3 regions of the Hydrogenophaga sp. RAC07 genome follow, and region 2 is predicted to be linked to each of the others. Evidence: predicted binding sites of a transcription regulator. Region 2 holds the regulator's gene; each other region holds the start of a gene.

What was found. Region 2 encodes sigma-54, which starts transcription at its own class of promoters, with help from an activator protein. Its sites were predicted from a motif close to TGGCANGNAANCTGCTTT; they were not measured.
Region 1: a site for sigma-54 is predicted at 2,652-2,669, ahead of BSY239_RS22810 (PEP-CTERM sorting domain-containing protein). Genes of this name have one in related genera too.
Region 3: a site for sigma-54 is predicted at 1,836-1,853, ahead of glnA (type I glutamate--ammonia ligase). Genes of this name have one in related genera too.

The regions. Positions count from the first base shown of each region.
Region 1 covers NZ_CP016449.1:1,618,740-1,623,566, forward strand. Annotated here, with positions in the region: gene BSY239_RS07575 (UDP-glucose dehydrogenase family protein) at 1-853, shown strand, start outside; gene BSY239_RS07580 (GNAT family N-acetyltransferase) at 885-1,859, shown strand; gene BSY239_RS22810 (PEP-CTERM sorting domain-containing protein) at 1,926-2,618, opposite strand; gene BSY239_RS07590 (PEP-CTERM sorting domain-containing protein) at 2,822-3,586, opposite strand; gene BSY239_RS07595 (DUF1194 domain-containing protein) at 3,953-4,705, shown strand; gene BSY239_RS07600 (hydrolase 1, exosortase A system-associated) at 4,797-4,827, opposite strand, start outside.
Region 2 covers NZ_CP016449.1:3,963,266-3,968,092, reverse strand. Annotated here, with positions in the region: gene BSY239_RS18465 (thiol:disulfide interchange protein DsbA/DsbL) at 1-125, shown strand, start outside; gene lptA (lipopolysaccharide transport periplasmic protein LptA) at 332-946, shown strand; gene lptB (LPS export ABC transporter ATP-binding protein) at 952-1,746, shown strand; gene rpoN (RNA polymerase factor sigma-54) at 1,752-3,392, shown strand; gene BSY239_RS18445 (THUMP domain-containing class I SAM-dependent RNA methyltransferase) at 3,484-4,827, shown strand, end outside.
Region 3 covers NZ_CP016449.1:1,200,230-1,205,056, reverse strand. Annotated here, with positions in the region: gene BSY239_RS05600 (hypothetical protein) at 1-180, opposite strand, end outside; gene glnA (type I glutamate--ammonia ligase) at 370-1,785, opposite strand; gene BSY239_RS05590 (competence/damage-inducible protein A) at 2,050-2,865, opposite strand; gene BSY239_RS05585 (EI24 domain-containing protein) at 2,862-3,737, opposite strand; gene BSY239_RS05580 (alpha/beta fold hydrolase) at 3,807-4,628, shown strand.

The DNA of each region.
Region 1 (4,827 bases), 2.3 Mb from region 2:
AGAGGGCGCCGCGGTTGAAGACTTCATGCGGCCCGACCGCATCATCGTGGGTGCGAACGACGAGCAGGCCGTTCACCTCATGCGCGCCATTTACGCGCCGTTTCAGCGCAACCGCGAACGCCTCATCGTTACCGATGTGCGCAGCGCCGAACTCACCAAATACGCAGCCAACGCGATGCTGGCCACGCGCATCAGTTTCATGAATGAGCTGGCCAACCTGGCCGAGGCGCTGGGCGCCGACATTGAAATGGTGCGCCAGGGCATGGGCTCCGACCCGCGCATCGGCTATCACTTTCTGTACCCCGGCGCGGGCTACGGCGGCTCGTGTTTCCCCAAAGATGTGAAGGCGCTGATCAAAACCGCGTCCGACCAGGGTGGGCTGGACCTCAAGGTGTTGACCGCCGTGGAAGCCGCCAACGACGCGCAAAAGCATGTGTTGGGGCGCAAGGTGAAGCAGCGCCTGGGTGACGACCTCAAGGGCCGCCACTTCGCCGTGTGGGGCCTGGCCTTCAAGCCCAACACCGACGACATGCGCGAAGCCCCCAGCCTGGAGCTGCTGGCCGACCTGCTGGCCGCCGGCGCTACCGCCACGGTGTACGACCCGGTGGCCATGCACGAAGCCCAGCGCGTGTTGGGCGACGAGCCCCGCATCACCTACGCCAACAACCCCAACGACGCGTTGGTGGACGCCGACGCGCTGGTCATCGTGACCGAGTGGAAGGAATTCCGCAGCCCGGACTTTGACCTGATCAAGCAGCGCCTCAAGCAGCCGCTGATCGTGGACGGCCGCAACCTGTATGACCCGGCGCTGGTGCGCGGCATGGGCTTCGACTACCTGGCCATCGGCCGCTGATTGAGCGGGCGGAGCAGGGCCACTGCGTTTCATGGCCATTGACCTGTTCCAGTCCGAAGCCTGGTTTGCCCACCTGCTGGCGCACGGCTTCGAGCGCCAGCCCCGCCACTTTCCCTTGCCGCTGGCGCCTGGCGTCTGCCTCCAGCTCATGCAGCAGGCAGGCGGTGAGCCGCTGAGCTCGCTGAGCAACTACTACAGCGGCCTCTACGGCCCGCAGGGCGATGCGGGCACTGTGTCGCCCGAGCAATGGCAGGCGGCGGCGCAGGCCATGAAAGCGCTGCCAGGTGGCGCGGTGCTGCGCCTGCAGCCGCTGGACACTTCTGCGGACTGGTTACCACACCTGGAAGGCGGCCTGCGCGCAGCCGGCTACTGGACAGACCGGTACTTTGCCTTCGGCAACTGGTACCAGCCGGTGCCTGAGGGCGGGTTTGAAGCCTACTGGCCGATGCGACCTTCGGCCCTGCGAAATAGTGTCGACCGGGGCCGCCGACGCCTGGGCAAAGCGGGCGCATGGCGCATCGACATCCACAGCCAGGCATCAGACGCGCTGGAAGATGCGATTGCTGCGTACGAGGCGGTGTACGCCAAGAGCTGGAAGACACCCGAGCCTTGTCCCGAATTCATGCCAGGCCTCATTCGCCTGGCTGCCCGCCTGGGCTGGCTGCGCCTGGGTGTGCTCTGGCTCAACGGCGAACCCCTGGCCGCCCAGCTGTGGCTGGTGTGCCAGGGCAAGGCCAACATCTACAAGCTGGCCTACGTGCAGGGGTTCGAAAAGCTGTCCGCCGGCTCGGTGCTCACCACCGCACTCATGCAACACACCATGGACGTGGACGGCGTGGGCGAGGTGGACTATCTGAGTGGTGACGACGCATACAAGGCAGACTGGATGGCGCTGCGGCGTGAGCGGGTGGGGCTGGTGGCGCTTGACAGGCGGAGCCTGTGTGGGGTGGCGGCTGCCGCGCGGCATTTTGCAGCGGTTTGGTGGCGCCGGCACCGCAAGGCTTGAGCTGAGCAGAAATGCAAAAAGGGTGGCAGAGCCACCCTTTTTAATGCATGCGGTTCCGAAGAACGATCAGGCTTGTTTTTGCTTGCGACGCGAAGCTGCGGCCAAGCCGGCGAGGCCAAGGCCCAGCAGTGCGAGCGAGCCTGGCTCGGGCACGCCGACCGGAGGATTGCCGGCAATGACATAGACTTGGTCGATTACCACGTCTTTGGCGGGGACACCATTGGTGTTGAACACGAATTCAACCAGGTAGTTGCCTGCCAGCAGGTCGGCCGCACCGGCAAACGTTTGCCAGGTGGTGACTGGGCCCGTGCTCACGGCATAGTTGGCAAGTTGCACGGTGGCAATCACGCCGGAGAAGGTGGCGTCGTAGAAGTTGGCGTAGCCGTTGGCGGGTGCGTAGGCGCTGAATCCGATTTGGTACATGCCGCCGGTGCTGACCGTGATCGACTGCGACAAGCTCTGGTTGACCGTGCGGTCACTGACAAAGTAGGCAGCGCGATCGCCCACGGCGTCGGGTGAGTTGGTCGGTGCGTTGTTCTGTGGAACGGCTTCGCCGAAGGCGCCGGTGGGGTAGCCCGCGGCGGAGTTGTAGAAGATGGCCACGGGCGGAAAGCCCTGGCTATCGGTCCCACCAATAGTCCAGCCCGTAAGTCCGCTCTCAAAACTGCCGTTGGACACAAGGTTGACAGGGAGGGCGCTGGCCACGCCAGCTGCCAAGGCAAACAACAGGCCTACGGCGGTTTTCGAGATGGATTTCATAATTTCTTTCGGCGGGGTTTCGATGGTGCTTTACAAGCACAGTCTGTGCCAAAGTAAAAAAATCAATGAATTCAATGGCGTTTGTGTGGCTCTGCGCGAGTCAGGCACGAGTATGTCAAGAATGTCGACAGAAAAGCCAGGCTCCCAAAAGCAAAAAGGGTGGCAGAGCCACCCTTTTTGATGTTGACGGTTCCGAAGAACGATCAGGCTTGTTTTTGCTTGCGGCGCGAGGCTGCTGCCAGACCGGCGAGGCCCAGACCCAGCAGGGCAAGGGAGCCTGGCTCGGGAACTGGCTTCACAAGTGTCACGTACACACCCAGGTCGTCGTAGTCCTTGTCCGAGCCAGCGAGTGGCAGATCTTCCCAAGCGAGCAGGTAGCTTTCGCTGCCCCAGAAGCTGTTTGCAGGGGCTCCAGGCAGGCGAATGGTATCGCCGACGCCTTGGTAGGCAACCATGTGGTCATCGCCGCCATTCAGATATGCCTGCGAGTAAAAGATATCGTTGGGAGTCTTGATGTAATAACCAAACGTGCTCGTGGAGAAAGCTGCGCTCGATACATCAAATGCGAAGGGCGGGACCAGTGGGTCAAAGCGGTAGGTGGTGAACAAGTTGCCAAGAGACAGCGTCAGTTCCTTCTTGACACCTGGGCCTGCAGCGCCATTAAACAGTTCCAGCTTCGTGCCGATTGCATTCGGATCGTAGATGCCGAATGTGGTAGTTGGTGCAAAGCCAGCCAGTTCAAACACGATGGAGGCAGAAGCAGTTGCGCTCACCTCGATTTGGAACAGGCCAGACTCAGCCGCTTGGTCCGTCTGCACGTTGGGTGCCGATGAAACCGAGGAAGCGCCAACGCCACCATACAAATTGTTGATCTGGTTCTGCAGGCTGGTGCCGCTCACCGGGGTGGCGAAGGCGGAGGCAGAAACCGCGAGGGCGGCGGCTGCGACAAAAGACTTGATGAAACGCATGAAAAACTCCTTGGAGGGTTAGACCGCAGTTGCGGCTTGTTACGCTACTAAGCGATATCCATGCCAGGCAATGAAATCAAGTACTTACCGGAAAAGTAACAAAAATCTGTAAAGCAATTCGACAGACTTGAAGATGAATCTGGGCGGCTCTGTCGCTCCTAAAGCAGAAGTGTCTGGAGCGGGCCGCATGCCGGGGGTGCTGAACATGGGCTGACTACTTGTCGGGTTTTTTGACAAAGTCCACCCCACTGCCCAGGGTATCCGCGGGAATTTTCAAGAATATCAAGGATGTGTGAACTCTGGCACACCAGATGCTAATCGCTTGGTGCGCGGCAGTCCGCCGGCTTAACCAAGGAGAAGGAAATCATGTTGAAGAAACTCTTGGCATCGGTGTGCGGGGCTGCTGCTCTGTTCGCCTCGACCCCAGCCTCGGCTGTGCCGGTGGGTCTGGAACTTGTGCTGTTGGTCGACGTGTCCGGCAGCGTCAGCAACAGCGAATATTTGTTGCAGCGAAATGGTTACGTGCAGGCGTTCCAGAACGTCAGCGTGCAAAACGCCATCCTGGCCAGCGAGGGTGGTGCGATCGCTGTGACTTACGTGGAATGGTCTTCTGCCACCCAGCAAGCGGTGCAGGTGGGATGGTCGCTGATCAACAGCGCTGCCAGCGCGATCGCATTTGCGAACGACATCGCGGACGAGACCCGAGCCTTCTCGGGAAACACCGGCGTGCAAGCGGCCATTCGTTACGGTGCTGGCCTGTTCGCAAACGGCTTCGAATCCCTGCGTCAGGTGATCGACGTGTCGGGTGACGGCGCTTGCAACAGCGGAGATTGCTCCACCGCCTACGGTCGCGACTACGCGATCAATACCCTGGGCGTCGACACCATCAACGGCTTGGCCATTGGCGGAAGCAGCATCACGAGCTACTACAACAGCGATGTCAAGGGTGGTGGTGGGTTCGTGATCGGCGTTGATAGCTTCAGCGACTTTGCTGCAGCCATCGAAAGAAAGCTGATCAAGGAAATCACGAACGAAACGCCTGAGCCCGTCTCGCTGGCTCTGCTGGGCATCGGTCTGATTGGCGTGGGGGCTGCCCGCCGTCGCGCAGCGAAGGTCTGACACGTCCAACCAGCCTGTCTTGCAGGTGAAAAGGGCTGGCTTTTGCCAGCCCTTTTCTATTGGAGCAGGGGTTTTGGACCCCGGGCCTTGCTCAGGGCAACTGTTGCAACCAGCTGCGGCTC
Region 2 (4,827 bases):
AGGAGGCCTACAAGGTGGAAGGCACGCCGTCGCTGGGCGTGGCCGGCCGTTACTACGTCAACGGTCAGGGCCCCCGCACGCTGGTGGTGGCCGATGCGCTGATCGCCGAGGCCCGCAAAGGCTGAGGAGCGCTTCATTCATCAAGAGAAAGCCCGCTCTGCGGGCTTTCTCTTTGAGGCTGGGACCGGGGCGCAGGCGGCTCGCCGCAACTTCTTGAATCGATGTGAGAAAAGAACCGGTAAAGGCGTCGCGCCACCCGTTCGGCCGGCATCACGTCGTTACAATGAATGCAAGTTTCGTGCCCTCAAATCCTCCTGCTGTCACCACCTCCATGCGCCTTCGCCATCCCTTGCTTCTGACCGGCTGCCTTGTGGCGGGCCTGTTGTTTGCCGCAACGGCGCAGGCCGAAAAGGCCGACCGCAACCTGCCGCTGAACGCCGAAGCCGACGCGCTGCGTTACGACGATGCGCGCCAGACCAGCATCTTCACCGGCAACGTGATCATCACCAAGGGCACCATCGTCATCCGTGGTGCCAAGGTCGAGGTGCGCCAGGACGCGCAGGGCAACCAGTTCGGCATCGTCAACGGCAGCCCCGGCTTCTTCCGCCAGAAGCGCGACGGGGTGGACGAGTTCATCGAAGGAACGGCCCAGCGCATCGAATACGACAGCCAGGCCGACACCGTGCGTTTTGTGGGCGAGGCCGTGCTCAAACGCTTCAAGGGCACCCAGCTCAACGACGAAACCACGGGCAACGTGATCGTCTACAACAACACGACCGACGTGTTCACGGTGGACGGTGGTGTGGCCAACCGCACCGCCAGCAACCCCACGGGCCGCGTGCGCGCCATGCTCACGCCCGTGCCCAAAGAGGGCGCGCCCGCCCCCACGCCGGCGCCACCGGCCAACCTGCGCCCCAGCAACCAGCTCGGTGAGGGCCAGAAGTGACAGCGATGCCATCGGCCAAGGCCCTGGGCCCGGACAAGCGCGCCGCGCCGGTGCCCGAGATCAGCCGCCTGGAGGCCCAGGGCCTGCAGAAGGCCTACGGCAGCCGCAAGGTCGTCAAGGACGTGTCGCTCGCGGTCTTCAAAGGTGAAGTCGTCGGCCTGCTCGGCCCCAACGGCGCGGGCAAGACCACCTCTTTCTATATGTTGGTCGGCCTGCTGCGCTCGGACGCGGGGCAGATCCTGCTCGACGGCCAGGCCATCCAGGACCTGCCCATCCACCGCCGCGCGCGCCTGGGCCTGGGGTATCTGCCGCAGGAGGCGTCGATCTTCCGAAAGCTCAACGTAGCCGACAACGTGCGCGCCGTGCTGGAACTGCAGGAAGACGAAGCCGGCAAAACCCTGAGCAAGGCCGCCATCGAGGCCCGGCTCGACGAACTGCTCAAAGACCTGCATGTGGACCACCTGCGCGAGTCGCCCGCGCCGGCCTTGTCCGGCGGTGAGCGCCGCCGGGTCGAGATTGCCCGGGCGCTGGCCACCAACCCGCGTTTCATCCTGCTCGACGAACCCTTCGCCGGCATCGACCCGATCGCGGTGATCGAGATCCAGCGCATCATCGGCTTCCTCAAGTCGCGCGGCATCGGCGTGCTCATCACCGACCACAACGTGCGCGAGACCCTGGGCATCTGTGACCGTGCGTACATCATCAACGACGGTCATGTGCTCACCAGCGGCACGCCGGCCGAGATCGTGGAAAACGCCGACGTGCGCCGCGTTTATCTCGGCGAACACTTCAGGATGTAGGGCCTGTGAAACAAGGCCTGTCACTCAGGGTTTCGCAGCACCTGGCGCTCACGCCCCAGTTGCAGCAATCCATCCGCCTGCTGCAACTCTCCACGCTGGAGATGGCGCAGGAGGTCGAGCAGATGCTCGACGAGAACCCGTTCCTGGAGCGCTCCGAAGACGCCGCCGACCGCGAAACTTTCGGGCTGGAGCAGACCGATGTGCCGGTCAGCGCGGGCGAGCAGATCGCCGAAGCGGCGATCGCGCCCGACATGCCCGAGGCGCCCGGCCCCATGCTCTCCGGCACCGAATCCAGCAGCAGCACGAGCAGCGACACCGGCGAAAGTGATGCCATCGAAGGCAAGCTCGACGGCGCCACGCCGGTGGAAGAAAGCTGGGAGGGCGACGGCACGGTGGAGATGGCGCCCGACGACAGCGAGTGGGGCGGCGATGCCCCCGCGCGCAACAACAATGCGTCGGGCGACGACGACACGGCGAGTGCGGCCGACCTGGCCCGCGCCCACATCAGCCTGCAGGACTTTCTGCACGACCAGGCGCGCTGCCTGCGCCTGTCGGAAGAGGACCGCGCCGCGCTGTATTTCCTGATCGAGTCGCTCAGCGACGACGGTTACATCGAAGACAGCCTGGCCGAACTGGCCGCGGCCTGGCAGGCACTGTCGGGCCGGATGGCCACCGACGACCCCAACGAGGGTCTGGAAGAACGCGAGGCGCTGGAGCAGCGCCTGGCCATGGCCCTGCAACTGCTGCAGCACATGGAGCCCGCCGGCGTGGGCGCGCGCAACCTCGCCGAATGCCTGCGGCTGCAGATCCTGGAGATGCGCAACACGCCCGAAGCCCGCGCGGCCCTGGCCATTTGTGGCCAGTCCATGGAGCTGGTGGCCAAGCGTGATGTGAAGCGACTGTGCAACCTGTGCGGCCTGGACGACGAAACCGTGCGCGGCGCGCTCGGCCTCATCGCGCGGCTGGAGCCCAAGCCGGGCCGCCGCTTCGTCGACGTGGAGCGCAACGTGGTCGTGCCCGATGTCTTGGTGACGCGTGCCGGTCGGGGCTTCAAGGTCCTGCTCAACCCCGAGGTCATGCCGCGCCTGCGCGTGCACGATGCCTACGCCAGCGCCATGCGCCAGAACCGTGGCGGTCGCGACAACGGCGGTGAGGCCGGCCACGCCGCCATGCAGCAGCGCCTGCAGGAGGCGCGCTGGTTCATCAAGAACATCCAGCAGCGCTTCGACACCATCCTGCGCGTCTCCAGCGCCATCGTGGAGCGCCAGCGCAATTTCTTCATGCACGGCGAACTCGCCATGCGCCCGCTGGTGCTGCGCGAGATCGCCGACGAACTCGGCCTGCACGAGTCCACCATCAGCCGCGTGACCACCGCCAAATACATGTCCACGCCGTTCGGCACCTACGAACTGAAGTACTTCTTCGGCTCGTCGCTGGGCACCGAAACGGGCGGCAACGCGTCGAGCACGGCCGTGCGTGCGCTGCTCAAACAGTTCATCGCCGCCGAAGAAGCGGCCAAGCCTCTGTCGGACAACCAGCTCTCCGACCTGCTGCGCGAGCAGGGCATCGAGTGCGCGCGCCGCACGGTGGCCAAGTACCGCGAAGCCTTGCGGATCGCCCCCGCGAACCTTAGAAAATCGCTTTGAACATGGCCCCCACGCTCCGCCGCTTCGCGGGTCGCTGCCCCCCGAGGGGGCTGTTTCGCCTTGGGGCGGCCCGGCGGCGAAACGCCCTTCTATGAATCAACTTCAAGTTTTCCTGCCCTGCGCCGCCGGCGTGGAGGACATGCTCGCCACCGAGGTCAAGCGCATCACCGGTGTGGACGCGCCGCACAAGGCGCGTGGCGGCGTGGCACTGAATGCGTCATGGCGCGACACCATGCGGCTGAACCTGCACAGCCGCCTCACGCAGCGCGTGCTGGTGCAGCTCTGGCACGGCGGCTACCGCAGCGAACAAGACCTTTACCACGCGGCCAGCGAGGTGGCGTGGGAGATCTGGTTCACACCGGCGCAGACCATCAAGGTCGAGATCACGGCGCAGCACAGCCCGCTGACGTCTCTGAACTTCGCCGCGCTCAAGGTGAAGGACGCGATCTGCGACCGCTTCCGCGAAAAGCGCGGCGAGCGCCCCAGCGTGAACACCACCTGGCCCGACGTGCGCATCTACGTGCACCTGACGACCGAGACGGTGAGCCTGTACATCGACACCTCGGGCGAACCGCTGTTCAAGCGCGGCTGGCGCGAGGACAAGGGCGACGCGCCGCTGAAGGAAACCCTGGCCGCGGCCATGATCGCGGCCACCGGCTGGGACGCCTGCGCCGACCAGCCGCTGGACGAGATCGTGCCGCTGTACGACCCCTGCTGCGGCAGCGGCACCGTGGTGATCGAGGCCGCGCAGATCGCGCTCAACATCCCGCCTGGCTACTTGCGCCGCTTCGCGTTCGAGAAACTGCTGCCCTTCCAGCCGCACGTGTGGCAACCCATCCTGGATGAGGCCGAGCGCCAGCAACGCGACTGGCCCGAAGGCCATCCGCCCATCGTCTTCGGCAGCGACGTGTCCTTCCGCATGGTCGACTTCGCGCAGCGCAACGCCGAACGCGCGGGCGTGGCGCACGCCATCGAGCTGCGCGGCGGTGACGCCCTGCAGCGCATGCCGCCGAGCGACAAGCCCGGCGTGATGCTGCTCAACCCGCCCTACGGCGAGCGCATCGCCGCCGCCGGTGTGGCGGGCCAGAGCTCGGAAGACCGCGCCAGCGCACGAGCCCAGCGCGCGGCGCCGCGCGAGCCGCGCACCTTCACGGTCGGCAAGGCGGCTCCGCCCGCGCCCGGCCTGGGGCGCGAGAGTGCGCAGATGCCCGACGGTGGCGACGGCAGCGACTTCTTCAACCAGCTCGCCGCCCACTGGAAAAGCCACTACGCCGGCTGGACCGCCTGGCTGCTCACACCCGACCTCAAGCTGCCCGGCAAGATGCGCTTCAAGGAGTCGCGCCGCGTGCCGCTGTGGAACGGCCCGATCGAATGCCGCCTGTTCCGCTTTGACTTGACCGCACGCAGGCCGCGGCCCGAGCCCGACGCCGAGGAC
Region 3 (4,827 bases), 1.9 Mb from region 2:
AACGATGGTGATGTTGCCGCCCTCCATGGGCGTGCAGTTGCGGCTCTTGGCCACCTGCGCGTTGTTGGTGTATTCGTTGCCGCAGCGGTAGATGCGCTCCTGGGCTTGCGCGGGCAGGCTGCACAACAGCACGACGCCTGCAACGAGGCCTGGAACAGATGAGAAATGCAGGGGGGACATGGGCACGAGGTCTCCGTTGGGTCGACACGGCAAGACTGCGCCGTTCATCGCGAATCAGTATGACGGAAAACCTTTTGAAAAGTGCCGCCGCCGACCCCGTTCACAGGGCCAGATGTCGCTCCGAAACAAAAAGGGACGGCTTGCGCCGTCCCTCGTCTGCAGGTTGACCCGGTCAGACCGGGCTGTCCATCACAGGCTGTAGTACATGTCGAATTCGACGGGGTGCGGCGCCATGCGGAAGCGCGTGACTTCGGCCATCTTCAATTCGATGTAGGCGTCGAGCATGGAGTCGGTGAACACACCACCCTTGGTCAGGAAGCTGCGGCCCTTGTCGAGATACTCCAGCGCCTGGTCGAGACTGTGGCACACGGTCGGCACCAACTTGTCTTCTTCGGGCGGCAGGTGGTACAGATCCTTGGTGGCGGCTTCGCCCGGGTGGATCTTGTTTTCCACGCCGTCCAGACCAGCCATCATCAGGGCCGAGAAGGCCAGGTAGGGGTTGGCCGAAGGATCGGGGAAACGCGCTTCGATGCGGCGACCCTTGGGGTTGGCCACGTACGGGATGCGGATCGAGGCCGAGCGGTTGCGGGCCGAGTAGGCCAGCTTCACCGGGGCTTCGAAGCCGGGCACCAGACGCTTGTACGAGTTCGTGCCGGGGTTGGTGATGGCGTTCAGCGCGCGGGCGTGCTTGATGATGCCGCCCACGTAGTACAGGGCAAATTCGCTCAGACCGGCATAGCCGTCGCCGGCGAACAGGTTCTTGCCGTCTTTCCAGATCGACTGGTGAACGTGCATGCCCGAGCCGTTGTCGCCGGCGTAGGGCTTGGGCATGAAGGTCGCGGTCTTGCCGTAGGCATTGGCCACGTTCCACACCACGTACTTGAGCACCTGCGTCCAGTCGGCGCGCTCCACGAGCGTGCTGAACTTGGTGCCGATTTCGTTCTGGCCAGCGCCCGCCACTTCGTGGTGGAACACTTCAACCGGAATGCCCAGCGATTCGAGAATCAGGGACATCTCGGCGCGCATGTCCTGCGTGCTGTCGACTGGGGGCACGGGGAAATAGCCGCCCTTGACGGTCGGACGGTGGCCGCGGTTGCCGCCTTCGAGCTTGGCGCCGCTGTTCCACGGGGCTTCGTATTCCTCGATCTCGCACATCACGCGGCCGGGTTCGTTGCTCCAGCGCACGCCGTCGAAGATGAAGAATTCGGGCTCTGGTCCAAAGTAGGCTGTGTCGCCCAGGCCGGAAGCCTTGAGGTAGGCCTCGGCGCGCTTGGCGATGGAGCGCGGATCGCGGTCGTAGGCCTTGCCGTCACCCGGCTCGATCACATCGCACTGCAGGAACAGCGTGGTTTCTTCAAAGAAGGGGTCGATGTTGGCGGTGTTGGAGTCGGGCATGAGCTGCATGTCCGAAGCTTCAATGCCTTTCCAGCCGGCCACCGACGAGCCGTCAAACGCGTGGCCCGAGGTGAACTTGTCTTCGTCGAAGTGGGACACCGGCACGGTCACGTGCTGTTCTTTGCCCCGGGTGTCGGTGAAACGGAAGTCAACGAACTTGACGTCGTTGTCCTTCACCATCTGCATCACGTCTGCGACGGTCTTGGCCATCAAATACTCCTGTAGCTGGGTGAGTGGAAATTGAAAATCGACATGGGAATGAAGCAGTATCTGTGCCAAACACCACCCAGGTTCACCTGAACGGGGCAGCCCTCTTCAAACGCCCGGCGATTATGGCGCAGGCCATGCGCCACAAAGGTTCACGGACCCCGGTATGACTGCGGTTTTCAGCCGCCAGCGACGGTGTGCGGCCGACAGACGGACAGTTTGCACGACTTTGGTGCGAACAGATGCGCTGCACCACGGTTGGGCGAACTAGCCGCGCACCATTTCGGGGCCCAACGGCGCTCCGCATTGATGCAGTCCCGCCAGCAAGCTCGCGAAGGCCTCGCCCACCGCTTCCGCACCGCCCTTGACGCCCAACTCGATGTGACGCCCGTACTCCGGGTGGTCCACGCTGGGCAGGCTGAACACCTTCACCGGGAATTCGCGCTCGACCTGCTCCATCAGCGGAGTCAGTGCGGCTTCCATGGCGCCCATGACGATCACCGATCGTTCCAGCCAACTGCCCCGGCTGTGCAGATGGGCACAGGCATGGTCCAGCACCCACTCGATCATGGGCCAGGCCATCACTGGAAAGCCGGGCACAAAGTGCACCTGACCACCACCCCCGCCCGTGCAACTGAAGCCAGGGATCTTGTTGTACGGGTTCTGGATGATCGTCGCGCCCACCGGGAACACGCCCATGTTGTAGCGGTGCACGTTGTCGGGGCGTTGGGGATCGAACTCCTGGCCTTGCTCGGCCGCCACATCGCGCATGCGCGACTCGATCAAGAGCCTGGCATCGGGATGCAGGGTCAGCTCGACCCCCAGTGCGGCGGCGGCGCACTGTCGGGTGTGGTCGTCTGGCGTGGCGCCGATGCCACCGCACGAAAAGACGATACCAGGCTGCGCGAATGCGTCCCGCAGATTGGCTGTGATGCTCTGGCGGTCGTCCCCGACAAAACGCGCCCACGACAAGGACATGCCCCGCGCGCCCAGCAGTTCGATGACCTTGGGCAGGTGTTTGTCCGAGCGTTTGCCCGAGAGGATTTCGTCGCCAATGATGATCAGGCCGATGGGGGTCGTCATGGCGTGCTCTCCGGTCCATTCAGTTGCCGGGTGTCGTCCCGCACACGTTCTGGATCGGCATCCAGCACCTCCACCGGCACCACCGCACGCATGCGCTGCAAGGCGGCCAGGGCGTAATGGGCGAACCAGAGCGAAGCGAATGCAAACACCAGCGTGTAAATCCAGATGGCCAGCGGCACGAGCAAGGGCGCCATGGCGATGAACATGGCACCCGATGCCCACAACAGGCTCGGCGCTGCGCCCAGGTAACCGCTGAGCACACCCATGAGCAGGAGGCTGCCACGGTGTTCCTTCAGGATCACTTTGCGCTCTTCGCTGCTGGCGTGCGTGGCCAGTGCGTCAAACGCAAACACACGGTAGGTGAGCCAACCCCAGATCAGGGGCGGCAGGATCAACACCAGAGGTGGCACCAGCCACAGCGGCATGGAAATCACCAGCGCGACGATGGCCAGCAGCGTGGAGCCCAGCGACCAGAGCACGCTGACCACCAGCGAGCCGCCGTGCTTGCGCTCCAGCGCGGCAAAGCGTCGCTGACCGACCAGGTCGACCATGGCGGGCGTCATGAACATCGCCACGAGCAACAGGCACAAGAGCACGATCACCGGCGTGGCCAGCACCAGCACCAGGAGCGGTGCAAACACACCGCGAAGGGCTCCCAGACCAATCTGGTCCATCCAGGCCATCAAGGTCTCGACCAATTCGAAGGACGCGATCCAGCCGCCCACCGATGCCACCGCACCTTCCCAAAAGAAGTACCCCAGGCCAAATGACAGCACGACCATCAGGATCAGCGGCAGGAAAGACAGCGCGATCACCCGGGGGTGGACGCAGTAGGCCACGGCGCGCCAGAAGGAATCGAACAACAAGGACATCGCACGAGAATACAGCCAATCTCCGGTCCTCATGGGGCAGCGGTCCCCCGTGCATTTAGCATCGGGCAGATGAACCGCATCGACATTTCCGGCGTTGGCATCGAGGTGGCCCACCTGCCCGGCGCCAGCGACCGCGCGCCCCTGGTTTTTTTGCACGAAGGCTTGGGCAGCATCTCGATGTGGCGACAAAGGGGACGACTCTGGCCAGCCGAACTCTGCGCTGCCACCGGCAGGGCCGGCTGGATGTACTCGCGGCGCGGCTACGGGCAATCCGATCCAGTGGCCGACGTGCGAGGCCCACCGCGACGTGACGGTGCCTGGCACATCGGGCGCCACGAACCCGACTACATGCACCTGGAAGCACACGACGTGCTTCCCCAAGTGCTCGATCGGCTCGGGATCTCGAATCCCGTTCTGGTGGGTCATTCCGACGGCGCCACGATCGCCCTGCTTCACGCCAGCCAGCACCCGGTGACCGCTTGCGTGGCCATGGCACCCCACGTATTTGTGGAACCGATGGCCGTGACCGCCATCGAGCAAGCAAAGCAACTGTTTGAGACAACGCCAGACGCCGCAGATGGCTTGCGGCAGCGGCTGGCCCGCCACCACCGGGACGTCGACAACGCTTTCTGGCAATGGAACGACGTCTGGCTCAGCGAAGCGTTCCAGGCCTTCGACATTCGAACCGAACTTCGCGGCCTGGCTGCGCACTTGTTGTTGGTCCAGGGCGTGGATGACGAATACGGCTCGTTGGAGCAACTCGCCGCCATCCGACGCGAAGTCCCCCAAGCCATCCACATCGAGCTGCAATCCTGCGGGCACACCCCCCACCGCGATCACCCAGACCAGCTTTTGGCCGGCGTTCGCGCATTTCTGGGCAGCATTGCCTGACGCGACAATCTACTGCGTTTGCAGCATGTACAAACATCCAGCTTGCAAGCACAGTTCCCCCCGATGGGGCTTGCTGAATGCGTGCCCCTGCCACATGATCGTTGACCGCAACGAACCCTATTGAGGTCGAACAGCTCACGGTTTGTGCCAGGGCTTGCCGCTTTCACCTGCCACTAGTCCGAGGTGTCTCGCCCGTGTG